2 regions of the Solidesulfovibrio sp. DCME genome follow, and region 2 is predicted to be linked to the other one. Evidence: predicted binding sites of a transcription regulator. Region 2 holds the regulator's gene; the other holds the start of a gene.
The links. The regulator HrcA, encoded in region 2, represses chaperone genes, less so after heat shock. The targets are predictions, from matches to a motif close to TGTTAGCACTCNNNNNNNNNGAGTGCTAACA.
Positions count from the first base shown of each region.

Region 1: groES (co-chaperone GroES) is a predicted target of HrcA. The motif match lies at 1,364-1,394, and genes of this name have one in related genera.

Region 1 is NZ_CP188261.1:5,068,603-5,072,807, forward strand. It holds gene ACP59X_RS22405 (NADH-quinone oxidoreductase subunit 5 family protein) at 1-979, opposite strand, end outside; gene groES (co-chaperone GroES) at 1,432-1,722, shown strand; gene groL (chaperonin GroEL) at 1,778-3,418, shown strand; gene ACP59X_RS22420 (nitric-oxide reductase large subunit) at 3,497-4,205, opposite strand, start outside.
Region 2 is NZ_CP188261.1:3,137,384-3,141,588, forward strand. It holds gene ACP59X_RS13850 (FadR/GntR family transcriptional regulator) at 1-437, shown strand, start outside; gene ACP59X_RS13855 (hypothetical protein) at 680-1,051, shown strand; gene hrcA (heat-inducible transcriptional repressor HrcA) at 1,307-2,344, shown strand; gene ACP59X_RS13865 (nucleotide exchange factor GrpE) at 2,425-2,955, shown strand; gene dnaK (molecular chaperone DnaK) at 3,108-4,205, shown strand, end outside.

The sequences.
Region 1 (4,205 bases), 1.9 Mb from region 2:
GCGCGATGAAGTTGCTTAAGTAGGTGCCGGCGTAGATCGGGGCCAGGCGCACGATGATGTACACGCCGGCCTTGACCATGGTCGAGGAGTGGAGCAACGCCGAGACCGGGGTGGGGGCGACCATGGCGCCGGTCAGCCAGCTCTGGAACGGGGCCTGGGCGGCCTTGGTCATGCCGGCGAAGACCAGCAGGAACATGGGGATGAGGATGGCCCCGCCGGCCACGGCGAATTCCGGCCCCCGGGCCAGGATATCGGCCAGGGACAGGGTGCCGGCCACCTTCTGCAGGATGATCAGGCCGAACAGGAAGGCCGTGCCGCCGAGCACGTTCATCCACAGGGCGCGTTCGGCGTTTTTGCGGGCGATCTCGGTGTCGTCATGGCCGATGAGCATGAACGAGCACAGGGTGGTGCACTCCCAGAAGAAGTACATCCACAGCAGGTTGTTGGCCAGAACCAGGCCGTTCATGGCGCCCAGGAACAGGACGATGTAGAAGAAGAACCGGGGTTGCTTCGACTTGGCCAGGTGCAGGTGCTCCTCGTGCTCCTTCATGTAGCCGATGCCGTAGACGGCGATCAGCGAACCCACGATGGAGACGATGCACACCATGACCAGGCTGAGGTCGTCGGCGAAAAACGCGGGCGTGGCCCCATGGTCCTGGACCATGAAGAAGTCGAGCCAAATGAGCCCGAGGATCTGTGCGATGGTCAGCCAAATGATGATCTGGTTTTTGCGTTTGAAACCGACGAACAGCACCACGAACAGGATGACGAAGTCGCCAAGGGTGACGAGGGAGTCATACAGTGGCGCCGGCGACAGGATGAACGCCCCCCCGCGCAGCATTGCCAGCGACGCGAGAATAAGCACTCCCGCCGTGGCCACCAGGATGACCTTGCGCACGTTTTGCTCACGCAAAACGAGCAACACGGCTGCTACCAGAAACGGCAACAGCACCGTCGCAAAGACCAACGTGTCGAGCATAGGCACCTCGGAAAAAAGTTTAGGGACCGCCATGGACACACGCCCAGCCCCCGCCGCGGGGCAGAGCAATCCACACGCAACGCGGCCGCCTGCGTCGGAAAACTCTAGGCCCCAAGGGAGAGAGCGTCAAGTTTAGGCGTCTTATAAGAAAATTCCAGCCAGTGCAATAGCGTGATCCCTTTCACAAGGTCGCCTCTCCTGGAAAAATCGCCCCGTCGCCCGGCCTTTCGCGGAGGCAATTGCGCTCTACCACAGTCTGAAATACAAAAAATAACGCTATCTCAGTCAATTATGGCGATCATGCTTTTTTCGCCTCAAAACCGATTTTTTTCCCCGCCGCCCCTTGCCTTTCGCCACGATGTGGTTAGATACATTCCCGCCCGCGAGTAGCACTCCCTTCGGACGAGTGCCAGGCCGGGCTTATCCCGCCAAACACCATTGGAGGTTATCGTATGAAGCTCAAACCCTTAGGCGATCGCGTGCTGGTCAAACGGCTGGAACAGGAAGAAGTGACCAAAGGCGGCATCATCATCCCCGATTCCGCCAAGGAAAAGCCCATGAAGGGTGAAGTCGTCGCCGTCGGCCCCGGCAAGCTCGCCGAGGACGGCAAGCACCAGAAGATGCACGTGGAAAAGGGCGACCTGGTCCTTTTCAACAAGTACGCCGGCACCGAGATCAAGCTCGACGACGAGGACTTCCTCGTCATGCGCGAAGACGACATCCTGGCCGTCATCGAAGCCTAGGGCCCGCGGCATACCCTCTTTTCCCTTTTTCCACTCTTTCTAAGGAGACGCATACATGGCTGCCAAAGAGATCCTGTTCGATTCCAAGGCCCGCGAGAAGCTGAAAAGAGGCGTTGACAAGCTGGCCAACGCCGTCAAGGTCACCCTGGGTCCCAAGGGCCGCAACGTGGTCATCGAGAAGTCCTTCGGCTCCCCGATCATCACCAAGGACGGCGTGACCGTGGCCAAGGAGATCGAGCTCGAGGACAAGTTCGAGAACATGGGCGCCCAGATGGTCAAGGAAGTCGCCTCCAAGACTTCCGACATCGCCGGCGACGGCACCACCACCGCCACCATCCTGGCCCAGTCCATCTTCACCGAGGGCGTCAAGCTCGTGGCCGCCGGCCGTAACCCCATGGCCATCAAGCGCGGCATCGACAAGGCCGTGGAGTCCGTCGTGGCCGAGCTCGAAGCCCTGGCCAAGCCCACCCGCGACCAGAAGGAAATCGCCCAGGTCGGCACCATTTCCGCCAACTCCGACGCCACCATCGGCAACATCATCGCCGAGGCCATGAACAAGGTCGGCAAGGAAGGCGTCATCACCGTCGAGGAAGCCAAGGGCATGGAGACCACCCTGGACGTGGTCGAGGGCATGCAGTTCGACCGCGGTTACCTCTCCCCCTACTTCGTCACCGACCCCGAGCGCATGGTCTGCGAGCTCGACGAGCCGCTCATTCTCATCAACGAGAAGAAAGTCTCCTCCATGAAGGACCTGCTGCCGATCCTCGAGCAGGTGGCCAAGATGTCCCGTCCGCTGTTGATCGTGGCCGAGGACATCGAGGGCGAGGCCCTGGCCACGCTGGTCGTCAACAAGCTGCGCGGCACGCTGCAGGTGTGCGCCGTCAAGGCCCCGGGCTTCGGTGACCGCCGCAAGGCCATGCTCGAGGACATCGCCATCCTGACCGGCGGCCAGGCCGTGTCCGAAGACCTGGGCATCAAGCTCGAAAACATCACCCTGGTCGACCTCGGCAAGGCCAAGCGCGTCATCGTCGACAAGGAGAACACCACCATCGTCGACGGCGCCGGCGATGCCGACAAGATCAAGGCCCGGGTCAAGCAGATCCGCGCCCAGATCGACGAGACCACCTCCAGCTACGACAAGGAAAAGCTCCAGGAGCGCCTGGCCAAGATCGTCGGCGGCGTGGCCGTCATCAACGTCGGCGCGGCCACCGAGACCGAGATGAAGGAGAAGAAGGCCCGCGTCGAGGACGCGCTCAACGCCACCCGCGCGGCCGTGGAGGAAGGCATCGTTCCCGGCGGCGGCGTGGCCCTGGTGCGTTGCGTCAAGAGCCTGACCAGCATCAAGCCGGCCGACGACGACGAGCAGGCCGGCATCGAGATCGTGCGCCGGGCCATCGAGGAGCCGCTGCGCCAGATCGCCGGCAACGCCGGTTTCGAGGGCTCCATCGTCGTGGCCAAGGTGCGCGACGGCAAGGACGGCTTCGGCTTCAACGCCGCCACCGGCGACTACGAGGACCTGATCAAGGCCGGCGTCATCGACCCCAAAAAGGTCACCCGCATCGCCCTGCAGAACTCCTCCTCCGTGGCCGGCCTGCTCCTGACCACCGAGGCGGCCATCGCCGAAAAGCCCGAGCCGAAAAAGGACATGCCCCCGATGCCCGGCGGCGGCATGGGCGGCATGGGCGGCATGTACTAGGCCGCGCCGCTTCCTTCGAAGGTTACCGCACGGGGGCCGGACGTTCGCGTCCGGCCCCTTTTTTTGGGCGGAGCCGCCTCAGGCGGCCGTGTCCGTCGCGGCGAGGCCGGCCCGATGCATGCGGACGTAGGTCATGATCGCGGCCACGACCATGGGCGCGACGCCGGCCCCGATGAAGACCACGTCCCCGGGCATCCGGGCCCATTCGATGAGCCGCGTCAGGTCGCGGCCCAGGTATTCGAGGCCCCGGGCATGCCAGTAGCCGTTTTGCAGTACGTCGTAGACTTGCAGCACGCCCCCGGGAAAGAGGCTGCCGGCCGCCATCAGGGCCAGGCCGATGTTGAGCCCCCAAAACGAGACCCGCACGAATTTCTCCGGCCCAATCCACTGGTCGTCGGACAAGACCTGCCGGAAGGTCAGCGTCATGAGGGCCAGGGCCTCCATGCCGAAAACGCCCATGAGGGCCAGATGCCCATGATTGGGCGTCAGGATGGTGCCCACTTCGAAATAGCTGACAATGGGCAAGTTGATGAGGAATCCGAAGACGCCGGCACCCACGAAGTTCCAAAACCCCACGGCCATCAGGAAATAGAACGCCCACTTGTGGGGGATGTTCACGGCCTGTCCGCAGACGTCGCAGCGCGAGCGGGTAAGCTTGACGAAATCCCAGGCGTCCAGGGTCAGCAGTGTGAGCGGCACCACTTCCATGGCGGAAAACAGGGCCGACAGCGACATGTTGAGGGTGGACTGGCCGCTGAAGTACCAGTGGTGGCCCGTGCCGACGATG
Region 2 (4,205 bases):
ACCGCCTGCGCCGGGCCAAGGCCGAGGAAATCCGCGAGGTGCGCCGCATCATCGAGGTGGAAACGGCCCGCCTGGCTGCCCTGAACAGGACCTCCGGCGACATCGAGGCCATGCGCGAGTGCCTGGACAACAAGCGCGCCGCCATGGCCGCCGGCGACACCCACGGCTACGTCGCAGCCGACATCGCCTTCCATTCGGCCGTGGCCGCGGCCAGCGGCAACGGCCTGCTCGCCGACCTCTACCGCAGCTTCTGCATGGTTTTTCAGGATTTTCTCGACAGCCTCATCGCCGATCGCGGCGTCAATCAATACCAGGACCGCATCCATATCGGCCTGCTCGAAGCCATCGCCGCCAAGGACCCGGACAAGGCCGTGGCCTTTGCCATGGAAGCCCTGGACCGCACCACCAATGACGCCCGGGCCTTGGAGGGTGCGTGATCGAGCCTGTCTTTTTTTATGGCCACCAAACATCAGATGATAGGATCATCGGCGTTGTGACCGGTTTGCCAAGCGGTTCCGCCCAGCCCGGTGCTCGTCGTTAGAATAAAGACCGGAGCAATCCAACGGCCCTATGCGTATCGTCCGTAGAGACGGGCCGCCCGCATCGCGATACGCATGGGTCAAAAACATCCGCAACCGGCGGCGGCCTTGTGGCCGCTGCCCTACTGCCGGAGTCTGTCATGCGCTTGCACAAGTCGGTTCTCTATGTGCTTTTTCCCGCCTTTCTCTGCTATTACGCGGCGATCGCCCACGCCGCTTTACAGAAAGACGCCCTCTACGGCCCTGCCTCCGCCCTGACGGAGCTGCGCCACATCCTGCCGCGCCTGGCCGTGCCGGCCTGCCTGTCCGACACCGTAAGCCGGGCCATGGACGGCCTGCGCCTGGCCGTGGCCGATTCCTGGCTCATGCGCGACACCCGGCCAAGCGAAGCACAAGCCCGGCGCGACTTCGTGGCCTTGTGGGCCGACCTGGAGCGCGCGCCGTCCCGGCCGGCCACGGCGGCGGCCCCGGAAAACCCCGGCTATCCGGTACTGGTGCCCGGCCAGGATTAGGGCGGCGGCGCCGCGTGGTTGCGGCCCGTGGTGGCGGTCATTGCGTTGCCATCCGCCAGCTTGCCCCCCCGGATGCGCGGCCGGTCCGTGTCCGGCGTCCGGAGCACGGAAGGCCGCCCCTGCCCCGGACAAGATATAACACACTGTGATTTCATGATTTTTTAAGCAATTTTCCGTCGCCGCCCTTGACACGCCCGGGTTCGGTTGTTACCCGTTTGGCACTCTTTTTCGTGGAGTGCCAAACGAGGTCGCATCATGTCGCTGCCGGACCGGGAACGGGAAGTCCTGACCACCATCATCGAGGCCTACATCGCCTCGGCCGCGCCGGTCGGTTCGCGCACCGTGTCCAAGCAGAGCCTGCTTGGGCTCTCGCCGGCTTCCATCCGCAACATCATGGCCGACCTGACCGAATCCGGCTACCTGGCCCAGCCCCATACCTCGGCCGGCCGCGTGCCCACGGCGAAAGCCTTCCGCTTCTACCTGGACACGGTCATGCGCCCGGCCGAAGTGCCCGAGGCCGAACGCCGGCGCATCGCCGACGGCCTGTCCATGGCCGGGCTCGAGGTCGGCGACATGCTGCGCCGGGCCTCGCGGCTGCTGGCCGGCCTGTCCCTGCAGGTGGCCATGGTCGTGGTGCCCAAGGAATCGTCCGCCCGGTGGAAGCGCATCGACTTTTCGCTTTTAAACCCCGGCCTGGTCATGGTGCTGCTGGTGCTGCAAGGCGGGCTGGTGCGCACCCGTGTCATCGAGGCCGACCCCGAGGTCACGGCCGACGACCTGGTGTATTACGCCAACTATTTGAACGACCTGTTCACGGACATGACCGTGGCCGAGGCCCGGCTGCGCCTGGTGGCCGAGTTGGAGCAGGCCCGGCAGTCCTTAAGCGCCCTGTGCCGCCGGGCCCTGACCATGGCCCGCTGCGCCGTGGAACAGGAACGCGAACCGGCCGTCGAGGTCTTTGTCGACGGCACGCCCAACATTTTGTCCCAGCCTGAATTCACCGACGCCGAGCACATGCGCGAACTGATGCGCGTGCTCGAAGAACGCACGATCCTTCTCCATCTCCTGGACAAAACGGCAAACGAACTTAAAACGGTCATAACCATCGGCGGCGAATCGGATCAGGCCGCCCTGGCGGAACTCGGCGTGATCACCGCGCCCTACGGCACGGGCTGTGTGCCCCTGGGGGCCATCGGCGTCATCGGCCCCCTGCGCATGGACTACGCCAAGCTCGTGCCCGTGGTGAACTGCACGGCCGATGCCCTGACCCGGCTTCTCGACCGGCATTTTTAACGCGACAAGCACCGCGTGCCAGGCAGGCCCGGCCCCGGCCGGCCTTTTTTCACGCCCGGCGCGACAGACGTGGAGGATGCATGGCCCCTGACGAAAAACGCGACGACATCGAAACCCCTGGCCAGGCCCCGGACGCGCCCGCGACCCCGGAAGAGGAAATCGACCGCCTGCGCGCCGAACTGGCCGCCGAGGCCGACCGCCGGCTGCGCAGCCTGGCCGAGACGGAAAACCTCAAAAAACGCCTGCTCAAGGAAAAAGAGGATTTCCAGAAGTACGCCACCGAGTCCCTGGTGGCCGAGCTTTTGCCCGTGCTCGACCACCTCGACCTGGCCCTGGCCCACGGCAAGGGGCTGGCCGCCTGCAAGGACTTCGTGGTCGGCGTGGACATGACCCGCAAGGCCTTCGTGGACATCCTGTCCCGCCACGGCGTGACGGAATTCGGCCAGGTCGGCGAGCCGTTTTCCCCGGAGACCCACGAGGCCCTGGGCATGGCCGCCAACCCCGGCCTGCCCGACGACGCCGTGGCCCAGGTGGTCCAGAAGGGCTTCACCCTGCGCGGTCGTCTGCTGCGGCCGGCCAAGGTGATGGTCAACAAGGCCGGGACGGCCTAGGGACGGGGAAAACGGGCAAAAAGGGGCGTTTTTTTCGCCAAAACCCCCTTTACTCGTGAAAACCGGGCCTTATATGTCCACCTGTCCCCACGAAAACATCCGCCCGACGCGGCGGGACAGCATACCGGAACCCCCAAGGAGGAAAGGCTATCATGGGTAAGATAATCGGGATCGACCTCGGGACCACCAACTCCTGCGTCTACGTCATGGAGGGCAAGGACCCGAAGTGCGTCACCAACCCCGAAGGCGGCCGCACCACCCCGTCCATCGTGGCCTTTACCAAGGAGCGGCTGGTGGGCGAAATCGCCAAACGCCAGGCCGTGACCAACCCCGAGCGCACCATCTTCGCCATCAAGCGCCTCATGGGCCGCCGCTTCGACGCCCCGGAAGTCGGCAAATGGCTGGCCCATTGCCCCTATAAGATCGTCGAGGGCACCGGCGGCGACGCCTATGTCGAGGTCGAGGGCAAGAAGTACAGCCCGGCCGAAATCTCGGCCATCATCCTCGGCAAGCTCAAAAAGGACGCCGAAGCCTACCTCGGCGAGACCGTGACCGAAGCCGTCATCACCGTGCCGGCCTACTTCAACGACGCCCAGCGCCAGGCCACCAAGGACGCCGGCCGCATCGCCGGCCTCGAGGTCAAGCGCATCATCAACGAGCCCACGGCCGCCTCCCTGGCCTACGGCTTCGACAAGAAATCCAACGAGAAGATCGCCGTCTTCGACCTCGGCGGCGGCACCTTCGACATCTCCATCCTGGAAGTCGGCGACAACGTCGTCGAGGTCCGGGCCACCAACGGCGACACGTTCCTCGGCGGCGAGGACTTCGACCAGCGCGTCATCAACTACCTGGTCGAGGAATTCAAGAAAGAGACCGGCATCGACCTGGCCCAGGACCGCATGGCCCTGCAGCGCCTCAAGGAAGCCGGCGAGAAGGCGAAAAAGGAACTGTCCACGGCCATGGAGACCGAGGTCAACCTGCCGTTTATCACGGCCGACGCCTCCGGCCCCAAGCACATGATGGTCAAACTCACCCGGGGCAAGCTGGAATCGCTGGTCCACGACCTGGTCCAGCGCACCGTCGAGCCCTGCCGCAAGGCCCTGGCCGACGCCGGCCTCAAGGCCGCCGAGATCGACGAGGTCGTGCTCGTCGGCGGCATGACCCGCATGCCCCTGGTCCAGAAGACGGTCCAGGAGTTCTTCGGCAAGGAGCCCAACCGCTCGGTCAACCCCGACGAGGTCGTGGCCATG